3 regions of the Peribacillus sp. NPDC076916 genome follow, and region 3 is predicted to be linked to each of the others. Evidence: riboswitches for the same ligand, from Rfam matches in the RefSeq annotation. Region 3 holds a riboswitch; each other region holds the start of a gene.
The links. Region 3 has a riboswitch for glycine ahead of glyA (serine hydroxymethyltransferase). Riboswitches for the same ligand answer to the same signal wherever they lie in the genome.
Positions count from the first base shown of each region.

Region 1: it holds a riboswitch for glycine, as region 3 does, so the genes downstream of both, gcvT (glycine cleavage system aminomethyltransferase GcvT) here and glyA (serine hydroxymethyltransferase) in region 3, are expected to answer to the same signal.
Region 2: it holds a riboswitch for glycine, as region 3 does, so the genes downstream of both, ACQKFG_RS17460 (amino acid permease) here and glyA (serine hydroxymethyltransferase) in region 3, are expected to answer to the same signal.

Region 1 covers NZ_JBNNIU010000002.1:151,265-154,554, reverse strand. The annotation lists gene gcvPA (aminomethyl-transferring glycine dehydrogenase subunit GcvPA) at 1-308, opposite strand, end outside; gene gcvT (glycine cleavage system aminomethyltransferase GcvT) at 326-1,432, opposite strand; glycine riboswitch at 1,573-1,656, opposite strand; glycine riboswitch at 1,660-1,747, opposite strand; gene ACQKFG_RS05725 (DEAD/DEAH box helicase) at 2,122-3,290, shown strand, end outside.
Region 2 covers NZ_JBNNIU010000005.1:146,032-149,321, reverse strand. The annotation lists gene ACQKFG_RS17460 (amino acid permease) at 232-1,575, opposite strand; glycine riboswitch at 1,783-1,861, opposite strand; gene ACQKFG_RS17455 (amino acid permease) at 2,364-3,290, shown strand, end outside.
Region 3 covers NZ_JBNNIU010000006.1:10,460-13,749, reverse strand. The annotation lists gene ACQKFG_RS18085 (amino acid permease) at 120-1,499, shown strand; glycine riboswitch at 1,829-1,934, shown strand; gene glyA (serine hydroxymethyltransferase) at 2,108-3,290, shown strand, end outside.

The DNA of each region.
Region 1 (3,290 bases), on a different contig from region 3:
TACGGTGTATAAGCCGTATAAAACTCAGAACGGGATAAAACATGATCGACGATGACCGGTGCGTAATGATCATAGACACCCGCACCAAGGAAGGAAGCATAGCTTTTAAGGTCCGCATTCTTGGCAGCTAGCCTTGATAATTCTTTCATTAATGCAGGTTCCGATTTAGCAGGCTTAATATCGTATTCTCCTTGGAAACGAACGCTTTCAGGGATATCATTGAAAAGTTCTTGAGTAGAAGATACCCCTATCACTTCCAGCATTTCTTGTTTATCTTGCTCTGTCATGGGTAAATAACGATGTTTCATCTAATGACCATTCCCCTCTATTTACGTGGTTTTTTATAAAAAGGTGTTTGTATGATAACGGCTTTCAAACGCTTGGAACGGATTTCCACTTCTACTTCCGCATCCAGTACCGAAAATTCCTTATCGATAAGTACCAATCCCACGTTTTTCTTCAACGTGGGTGATTGGGTACCGGTCGTGACCTCACCAATGACTTTATCACCGCTGTAGATCTTATACCCATGACGCGGAATGCCACGGTCAATCATTTCAATTCCCACAAGCTTGCGGGGAGCTCCATTCTCCTTTTGCTCAGCAAGAACGGCTTTCCCGAAAAAATCCGCTTCCTTATCCACTTTCACTGCAAAACCAATACCGGCTTCTATCGGGGTGATGTCCGCTGAAAGCTCCTGCCCATAAAGCGGCAGTTTCGCTTCAAAACGCAGGGTATCACGAGCACCTAAACCAATCGGCTGAACCCCCTCTTCCTTTCCGGCTTCCATAATCGCCTTCCAAAGGGCAGGACCATTTTCACTGTCACTATATATCTCAAAACCATCTTCACCAGTGTATCCAGTACGGGATACCAACGTGGAGATACCGTTAATCAGGACATTTTCCTTGAACTTGAAAAATCCAATTTCACTTAAGTCAGTATTTCCCGATAGTTTTTGTAATATCTTTTCTGCAGATGGTCCTTGAAGTGCCAGCTGTGTATAGTCACTCGATACATTCGTAATTTGGACATCTTCCGTTAAATTAGCTTGAAGCCAATTGAAATCTTTTTCTGTATTCGCTGCATTGACCACGAGCAGATAGTCGTCCTCTGCCCTTTTATACACGATAAGATCATCAACCGTGCCTCCGTTTTCATAACACATGGCGGTATATTGGGCACCGCCCTGCTGCAGCTTTGATATATCATTAGTGAGCATTTTCTGTAAAAAGGAAAGGCTCCCAGGACCCTTAACATCGACTTCCCCCATATGGGAAACATCGAATAACCCCGATTTTGTACGTACGGCTTCATGTTCGTCCTTGATACCCGAAAATTGGACAGGAAGTTCCCAGCCGCCAAAATCAATCGTTTTACCTCCGTATTCACGATAAACCTCGAATAGTGGTGTTCTTTTTAAATTGGTCAAAAAATGACCCCCTTCAGATTTTTTTTGAAATTAATTGGCTTCATTATCAAAAGCTTCTTGTCATTTCGCATCAGGTATATCCTGATTCATGATGTGAAAAAAGCACAAAAAAGGACAGAGAAAGCCCATTTGAGCTTTTTCTCTGTCCTGAAACCTGAAAGTTTACCTATGTAATAGGTTTTCCCCTTTGGTGGCCGTCCCAAAACGGGCGGCGCTCTCCAGAGTTGCGTCCAATAAGAGTTCTTTTGCCTGAGAGATTCACTGCTAAGTTTGCTCCTTCGGCGCTACATCCGTAGTCTCTCCCCTTATCTTCACCCGCATATGAATGGTCTGCCAATGAAAGGAAACGAAATAGCCCCAAGCATCGGTAAAACCTTTGAGCATCATCGAATACATTCTCTGCCAATTCTCCTAAAACTTCAGAAACCGTTTGAGTGATCTCCTTCAGTAATCTTGGATAAATTAAGAGCCTATAGCCCATACTAAGAAAACGCGAACTGCAAAATCGATGTACAAAGATTCTTTGTAGCGTTTGGAAATTGAATTTTCTAAATATACTTATATCCTACCCTAAGAAACTTATCTCTGCAATATCTTTTGAAGAGAAATATTTTTCTTACTTCACATACAAAATGTTCGGGTTTTGACCCTTTATTAAGGAAATTATGATTTAAGAGGGAGTTATTTCTATGAAAATCAATATATCCTTCAATTCTGAATGGAATGACGAGCTTCTGCAAAAAGTGGAAAATGACGGTCCATGGGGAAATTGGGAGCTTTATAAGCTGGCGGTTCAAATGGAGGAAAATCTTATTATCCCTGATTTTGAAGGTTTACAGGCGCCCAAACACCTTCCGCAGTTAACCCCGCTTCCCCATCAATTGGAAGCAGCAAAGCAAGTGGTGGAAAAGATGAATGGAAAGGCCATTTTAGCTGATGAGGTGGGGCTCGGAAAAACAATTGAAGCAGGCTTGATCCTAAAAGAGTATATGATTAGGGGCCTTGTAAAAAAAGTATTGATCCTTGTTCCAGCCTCCCTTGTCACACAATGGGCGTTTGAATTGAATACCAAGTTTCATATACCGGCAGTCGTTCAGAGAAAAAGTTATGTTTGGGACTCCTGTGATGTGGTCATTTCATCCATCGATACAGCGAAACGCGCTCCACATCGAGATATCATTTTCACTCAGGAATATGACTTCATCATTATTGATGAAGCTCATAAACTTAAAAATAATAAGACGAAGAACTATGAATTCGTCCAAAATCTGAAAAAGAAATTTTGTTTACTCCTTACAGCCACTCCGATTCAAAATAAAGTCGAGGAGATTTTTCACCTCGTTTCGTTATTGAAACCGGGCCACTTGGGAAATGCTTCGCTCTTTTCGGAAAAGTATAAAGGGAAAGGCCGCAACATCATTGAAGATGAACACCTAAAGGAACTGGTCAATACTGTCATGATTCGAAACCGGCGGGCCGATACTGGCATTGAATGGACAAAACGGCATGTGGAAACCATCACCATTGAATTTTCTCCAACGGAACAGGCATTGTATGATGCTGTTTCCAAATTCAAGCCTATTTCGGATGGATCAAAAGGAAGCGCATTTTCGGCTCTCACTCTCCAAAGGGAAGCATGCAGCAGCAGAGAGGCGGTCTTTTATACTTTAAAGAATATGAAAGAAAAGTATGATCAGCCTTCCCCTGACTTTTTGGCAAAGCTTGATGATTTATTTTCTAAAGTGAATGAAACAGTCCAGAACTCCAAGGCTGAAAAAGCTTTGGAACTGATCAAGAAAATTGATGACAAAGTGATTATCTTTACCGAATACCGGGCGACTCAGCTATATCTCCAATG
Region 2 (3,290 bases), on a different contig from region 3:
TCAAGGCCACTGATGGCTGGGTGAAGCAATCGGGAAGGAAAATTCATGCAAGACGGATTTCCCTTCTTTTAAAAAGGTCCGATGATATATAATAGCTTACACTATTTTGATATAAAATTTAATGCAATTAGCTGATATATTTTAGCAAAAACACGCCAATTGCCTATTCTTGATCTGTTTCATGGACGGATAAAGCCTTGAATTCGAATCGAATTCAAGGCTTTATTTCCTTTAGTTATATTTTTTCCGATAGTTATAGAGTATCACCAAGAGTATGAACCAGATTGGGGTCAAGAGCAGTGATAGTCGTGTAGCTTCAGCGAATAGCATAACAATAAGGATGAATAGGAATAATCCTAAAATGGCGTAATTGACAAAGGGTGTAAAAGGAGCCTTGAAAGTCGATTGAGCTCTTAGATCAGGCCTTGTTTTCGAATATTTAATATGGGAGATCAAGATGATGCTCCATACCCAAATGAAACAGATGGCACTGATGGTCGTCACCACGGTAAACGCCTGTTCCGGTATCAGCTTGCTCAATAATGCCCCTATTGATACAACGATGGTGGATGTTAATAAGGCATTGCTTGGAACAGCCTGTTTATTTAATTTTTCCAGTTTAGCAGGGGCTTCGCCATTCCTGCTTAACGTATAGAGTATCCGGCTTGTTGAAAATAAACCGCTGTTGCATGCAGAAGCAGCGGATGTCAACACGACGAAGTTGATGATTCCTGCAGCGACAGGAATGCCGATTAACGCAAAGACCTCTACAAATGGGCTGCTCGAGGCATCAAGTTGTGTCCATGGGTTGACACAGAGAATGACGAATAGGGCACCAACATAGAAAAGTAAAATCCGGACAGGGATTTTATTGATGGCAGAGGGAATGTTCTTTCTCGGGTTCGCCGTTTCCGCTGCGGAGACCCCGACCAATTCGACACCGACAAATGAGAATACGACCAACTGTAAAGATAATAGGAATCCGGAAATGCCATTGGGGAACATGCCCCCATGATTCCATAGGTTCGTTACGGAAACCGTTCCGGTATTGGTATTGAAGCCGATGATCAAAAGAATGGTTCCTACGATGATCAAGGTAATGATCGTGATTACTTTAATGATGGCAAACCAGAATTCCAATTCGCCAAATAACTTAACTGTCAATAGGTTCAATCCTAACAGAATGACTAGGCATATTAGAGCCGGAATCCATTGAGGGATATCGAACCAATATTGTATATAGACACCGACAGCTATGATATCGGCCATTGCGGTCATGATCCAACAGAACCAATATGTCCAACCTGTCACGAATCCAGCCCATGGACCGACATATTCGGTTGCAAATTCAGTGAATGATACATAACCCGCATTGGATAATAGCAATTCGCCCAGCGCCCTCATTACAAAAAACAAGGCAATCCCTATTATCAGATAGGAGAATATAATGGAAGGCCCAGCCAATTGTATGGCTTTTCCGGATCCTAAAAATAAACCGGTGCCAATGGTTCCTCCTATTGCAATCAGTTGTACATGCCGATTTTTTAAATCTCTTTTTAATTCCTGTTTAGCCAATTCTTGCGCCCCCGTTTTTTATAGTCTTGTTAGTGAATGATTTCAACCTGCATGGACTTGGAGAGAGGGGCGTGATTTTTTGCCCTCCTTGCCTATTCCAATGGTTTTCAAGAGTGTAGTTTTAAGTCCAATCACAAATTGGACAATAAAAAAAGAGATTGGATAATACCAATCTCTTAAAGGGTTCAGAATAACAATTCTATCATTCGTTACTCTTCTGTCCTTTTGCCTGAGATTGTGAATCCTTCGGCGCTGCATCTTGTACAGTCTCTCCAGAAGCTGCTCCTGCTATAGTGTCATCCATAGCATTCATCGCTTGCTTGTATGCGGTTGTGAAGAAATGTCTGTCAGTGTTAATCATCCACTGTTGGATCATTCATTATGCTTATAAAATAATATTGGAATTCTATCATCTATTTTTCGGTAGGTCAACAATTTTTTTGAAATGAAACAGGCATTATCTGCAGTTTAATGGTGGTGTGTATTAACTTAAGGTTTAAGCAGAAGTGATTGTTTTCTACTCTTTTTGAATTATCACTATTATAAGATACTGAACATCATTTTTTTGAAATGATATTTTTAAATTAAAAAGTCGACAAGATATTATTGGTAACTGTTTTTTTCAAAAATACAATTGTACTTTTACAGAATATTTACTATTATAAGATAAGAAAACATAATTGAAGTGTTATGTAATATTGATTACGATAAAGCATTTCTAATTAAAAGAGAGTGTTCGTGGCAAGGATGGAAAAGCATTACCGATATTGCATCTGGGGGAGTTAATCATGTCGAACAAGGAATTAAAGAGAGGGCTGGAATCAAGACATATTCAAATGATAGCTTTAGGCGGAACCATCGGGGTCGGGTTATTCATGGGTTCTGCGAGCACGATCAAATGGACCGGGCCCTCTGTTATGCTTGCTTATGCAATCGCAGGTATTTTTATATTTTTCATCATGCGTTCCATGGGTGAGATGCTATATTTAGAACCGACTACAGGTTCTTTTGCAACCTTTGCAAGTAGCTATATACATCCCTTGGCAGGTTATATGACTGCTTGGAGCAATTGGTTTCAATGGGTAATCGTCGGAATGTCCGAAATCATCGCGGTTGGGTTGTATATGAAATATTGGTTCCCGGAGTTACCTGCTTGGATACCAGGTGTGGTCGCCATGATCATCTTGGGGGCAGCAAACCTCATTTCCGTTAAATCCTTCGGGGAATTTGAATTTTGGTTTGCGCTAATAAAAATCATAACCATTATATTGATGATCATTGCCGGCCTTGGCCTTATCTTCTTTGGAATAGGGAATGGCGGGGATGCAATCGGATTATCGAATCTTTGGGCAAATGGCGGCTTCTTTACTGGAGGGTGGACAGGATTCTTCTTCGCTCTCTCCCTAGTCGTGGCTTCCTATCAAGGCGTTGAGCTTATCGGCATAACAGCCGGGGAAGCGAAAAATCCAACGAAGACCGTAACAAAAGCGATCCAAACAATCATATGGCGCATTTTAATTTTCTACATTGGTGCTATATTCGTCATCGTGACAGTATTCCCTTGGGATCAACTGGATGACCTAGGCAGTCCATTTGTTTCAACCTTTGCCAAAATAGGTATCACTGCTGCGGCAGGAATCATTAATTTTGTCGTAATCACCGCGGCAATGTCTGGATGCAACAGTGGGATTTTCAGTGCAGGACGTATGCTTTAT
Region 3 (3,290 bases):
AGCGCTTACAGTGATAGAGCAGTCTCCCAGTGTGCTAATAATTCACACTAATTGAAGGACTGAACCTTTATAAGGAAAAAATTCCAAGTAGCCTATAAAAGTAGAAAGTGGGGAATCGTATGCAGGAACAAAAGTTGGATAGAGGGTTAAAAAACAGGCACGTACAACTCATAGCTATTGGTGGTGCAATCGGAACGGGATTATTTCTTGGAGCAGGAAAATCTATTCATTTAGCTGGACCATCAATTCTATTTGCTTACATGATTACAGGCATCATTTGTTTTTTAATCATGCGCGCACTTGGAGAACTACTCTTATCTAATTTGAACTATCATTCCTTTGTTGACTTTGTAAGAGACTATTTAGGTAATATGGCAGCATTTGTAACCGGCTGGACATACTGGTTCTGCTGGATTTCAATCGCAATGGCCGACTTAACAGCAGTTGGACTTTATACTCAGTATTGGTTTCCCTCCGTACCGCAGTGGATGCCTGGATTAATTGCACTAGTCATTCTGCTATTTATGAATCTTGCAACCGTAAAACTTTTTGGCGAAATGGAATTCTGGTTCGCATTAATTAAGGTCATAGCTATTCTAGCATTAATTGTTATCGGTATTTTCATGATTATTAAAGGCTTTTCCACTGATTCAGGCGCAGCAAGTTTCACGAATCTATGGAGTCACGAGGGTATGTTCCCAAATGGAATAAATGGTTTTGTCCTCTCATTCCAGATGGTAGTGTTTGCGTTTGTGGGCATTGAACTTGTAGGACTTACAGCAGGTGAAACAGAAGATCCAGAAAAAGTTATCCCCAAGGCGATCAATAATATTCCTATTCGGATTATAATTTTCTACATTGGAGCACTTATTGTCATTATGAGTGTTTATCCATGGAACGCAATCATCCCAACGGAAAGCCCATTCGTTCAAGTATTTGTGGCTGTAGGTATTGCTGGAGCTGCTGGTATCGTTAATTTTGTCGTCCTAACATCGGCTGCTTCGGCATGTAACAGCGCAATCTTCAGTACAAGCCGGATGGTATACTCACTTGCCAAAGATAAAAATGCACCTGTACCGTTTGCAAAACTTAATGACCGTAAAGTACCTTCCAATGCATTGTTCTTTTCAACTGTTGTCATTTTAATTTCTGTTGTATTGAATTATTTAATGCCTGAAGGCGTATTTACCTTGATTACAAGTATTTCTACCGTATGTTTCATCTTTATTTGGGGAATTACAGTCATCAGTCATTTGAAATACCGTAAAACAAGACCAGATCTAGTGAAAAAGAACAAATTTAAATTACCACTTTATCCAATTTCCAATTACTTGATCCTTGCTTTCCTGGCATTCGTCCTTGTTGTTCTTGCACTTGCGGACGACACTCGTGTTGCCTTATTCGTTACTCCTGTTTGGTTCATTCTGCTGATTGCGATTTATAAGATGCGCATAACGAAGGTGGATCAGGCGAATCAGAGAGAGGTAGCGGGGAATTAAGAGGCAAGAAATCCTTTGATTCTATTTGCTGTGTTTGTACAGATAGTTGCTGCTCCATTTTTTCCAACTCGGTGAGTAAAAAATCTGCCCGTTTTAAAAAGCCAAAGATATCTGGTTGATTCTATGATAATTCGAAATAAATATTTTAGAATAGTATTGTTAGCGCTTTCAAAAATGCTTGACATTATTATTCTCAACAACTATTCTAAATGTACCAAATTGAATAAGCGGATGACAGTTGTGGGAGAGTGCAAAGCGACAAGCCACCGAAGGAGCAAGTTCCAAAAAGACCCTTGGAACAAATCTCTCAGGTAGATGGAACCACAAATGGACGCACCTCTGGAGAGCGCGTATAAACACATACGCCACCAAAGGGGAAAGGCTCTATTTAAAAAATGGAGCTAAACTCTCAGGTAAAAGGACAGAGAAGGGTAGAGAACGCTACGACCCTTTTCTGTCCTTTTTTGCGTGCAAAAAAGGTTGTAAAGCATACTGTTTTTAGCAGTTTTCATAGAAAAGCAGGTCTGTAGCGGGAAAGAGCACCATATTGGGATTGGTAATTATGTAAAAATTCTGAATTTACAAAAATGTCCGGGAGGGAAAATGAAATGAGTTTACAACAAAATGATTCAACCATTTTTGAAGCGATTGAGAAAGAAGGACAACGTCAACATCAAACACTGGAATTGATTGCATCAGAAAATTTTGTTAGCCCAGATGTATTAGAGGCAATGGGAAGCGTGATGACAAATAAATATGCAGAAGGTTATCCAGGAAAGCGCTATTATGGTGGGTGTGAATTTGTCGATGTGGCAGAACAAACGGCCATTGAGCGTCTAACAAAGCTTTTTGGTGCCAAATATGCAAATGTTCAGCCTCACTCAGGTGCACAAGCCAATTTCGCAGTTTTTTTCGCACTCCTTCAGCCTGGTGATAAGGTGATGGGAATGAACCTTTCACATGGTGGCCACCTAACTCATGGAAGTCCAGTCAGCGTTTCAGGAAAATGGTTTGAAGTTGTGTCTTATGGAGTTAGAGAAGATACTCAGTTAATTGATTATGATGAGTTGGAAGCTATCGCAAAGAAAGAACAACCTAAATTGATTATTGCAGGAACAAGTGCCTATCCAAGAACGATTAATTTTGCACGATTTAGAGAAATTGCCGATCAAGTTGGTGCAAAACTTATGGTGGATATGGCTCATATAGCCGGGCTGGTAGCTACTGGTCTTCACCCATCCCCAATCCCATATGCGGATGTTGTGACAAGTACAACTCATAAAACATTAAGAGGACCTCGGGGGGGCATCATTTTAACGAACGATGAAGTAATTAACAAAGCGATTAATAAATCCGTATTCCCAGGAATTCAAGGCGGTCCACTTATGCATATCATTGCAGCAAAAGCAGTTGCATTCAACGAAGCTTTACAACCAAGCTTTAAGGATTATGCGAAACAAGTCATTGAAAATGCTGCAACACTTGGCGAAACATTAAAAAATGAAGGTGCAGCACTTGTTTCTGGTGGAACAGATAATCATATTGTCCTTTTAGATTTGCGTCCGTGGAATTTAACAGGAAAAGAAGCGGAGAAATTATTGGAAGACGCAGGCATTACCGTGAATAAAAATACGATTCCCTATGATCCAGAAAAGCCATTTGTTACGAGCGGTATCCGAATGGGGACAGCAGCTTTAACAACTCGAGGCATGAAGAGGGAAGAGATGGTGAAAATTGGTGAAGTGATTGCAACTGTTCTAAAGAGTAAAGGGAATAAAGACGTCCTTCAGA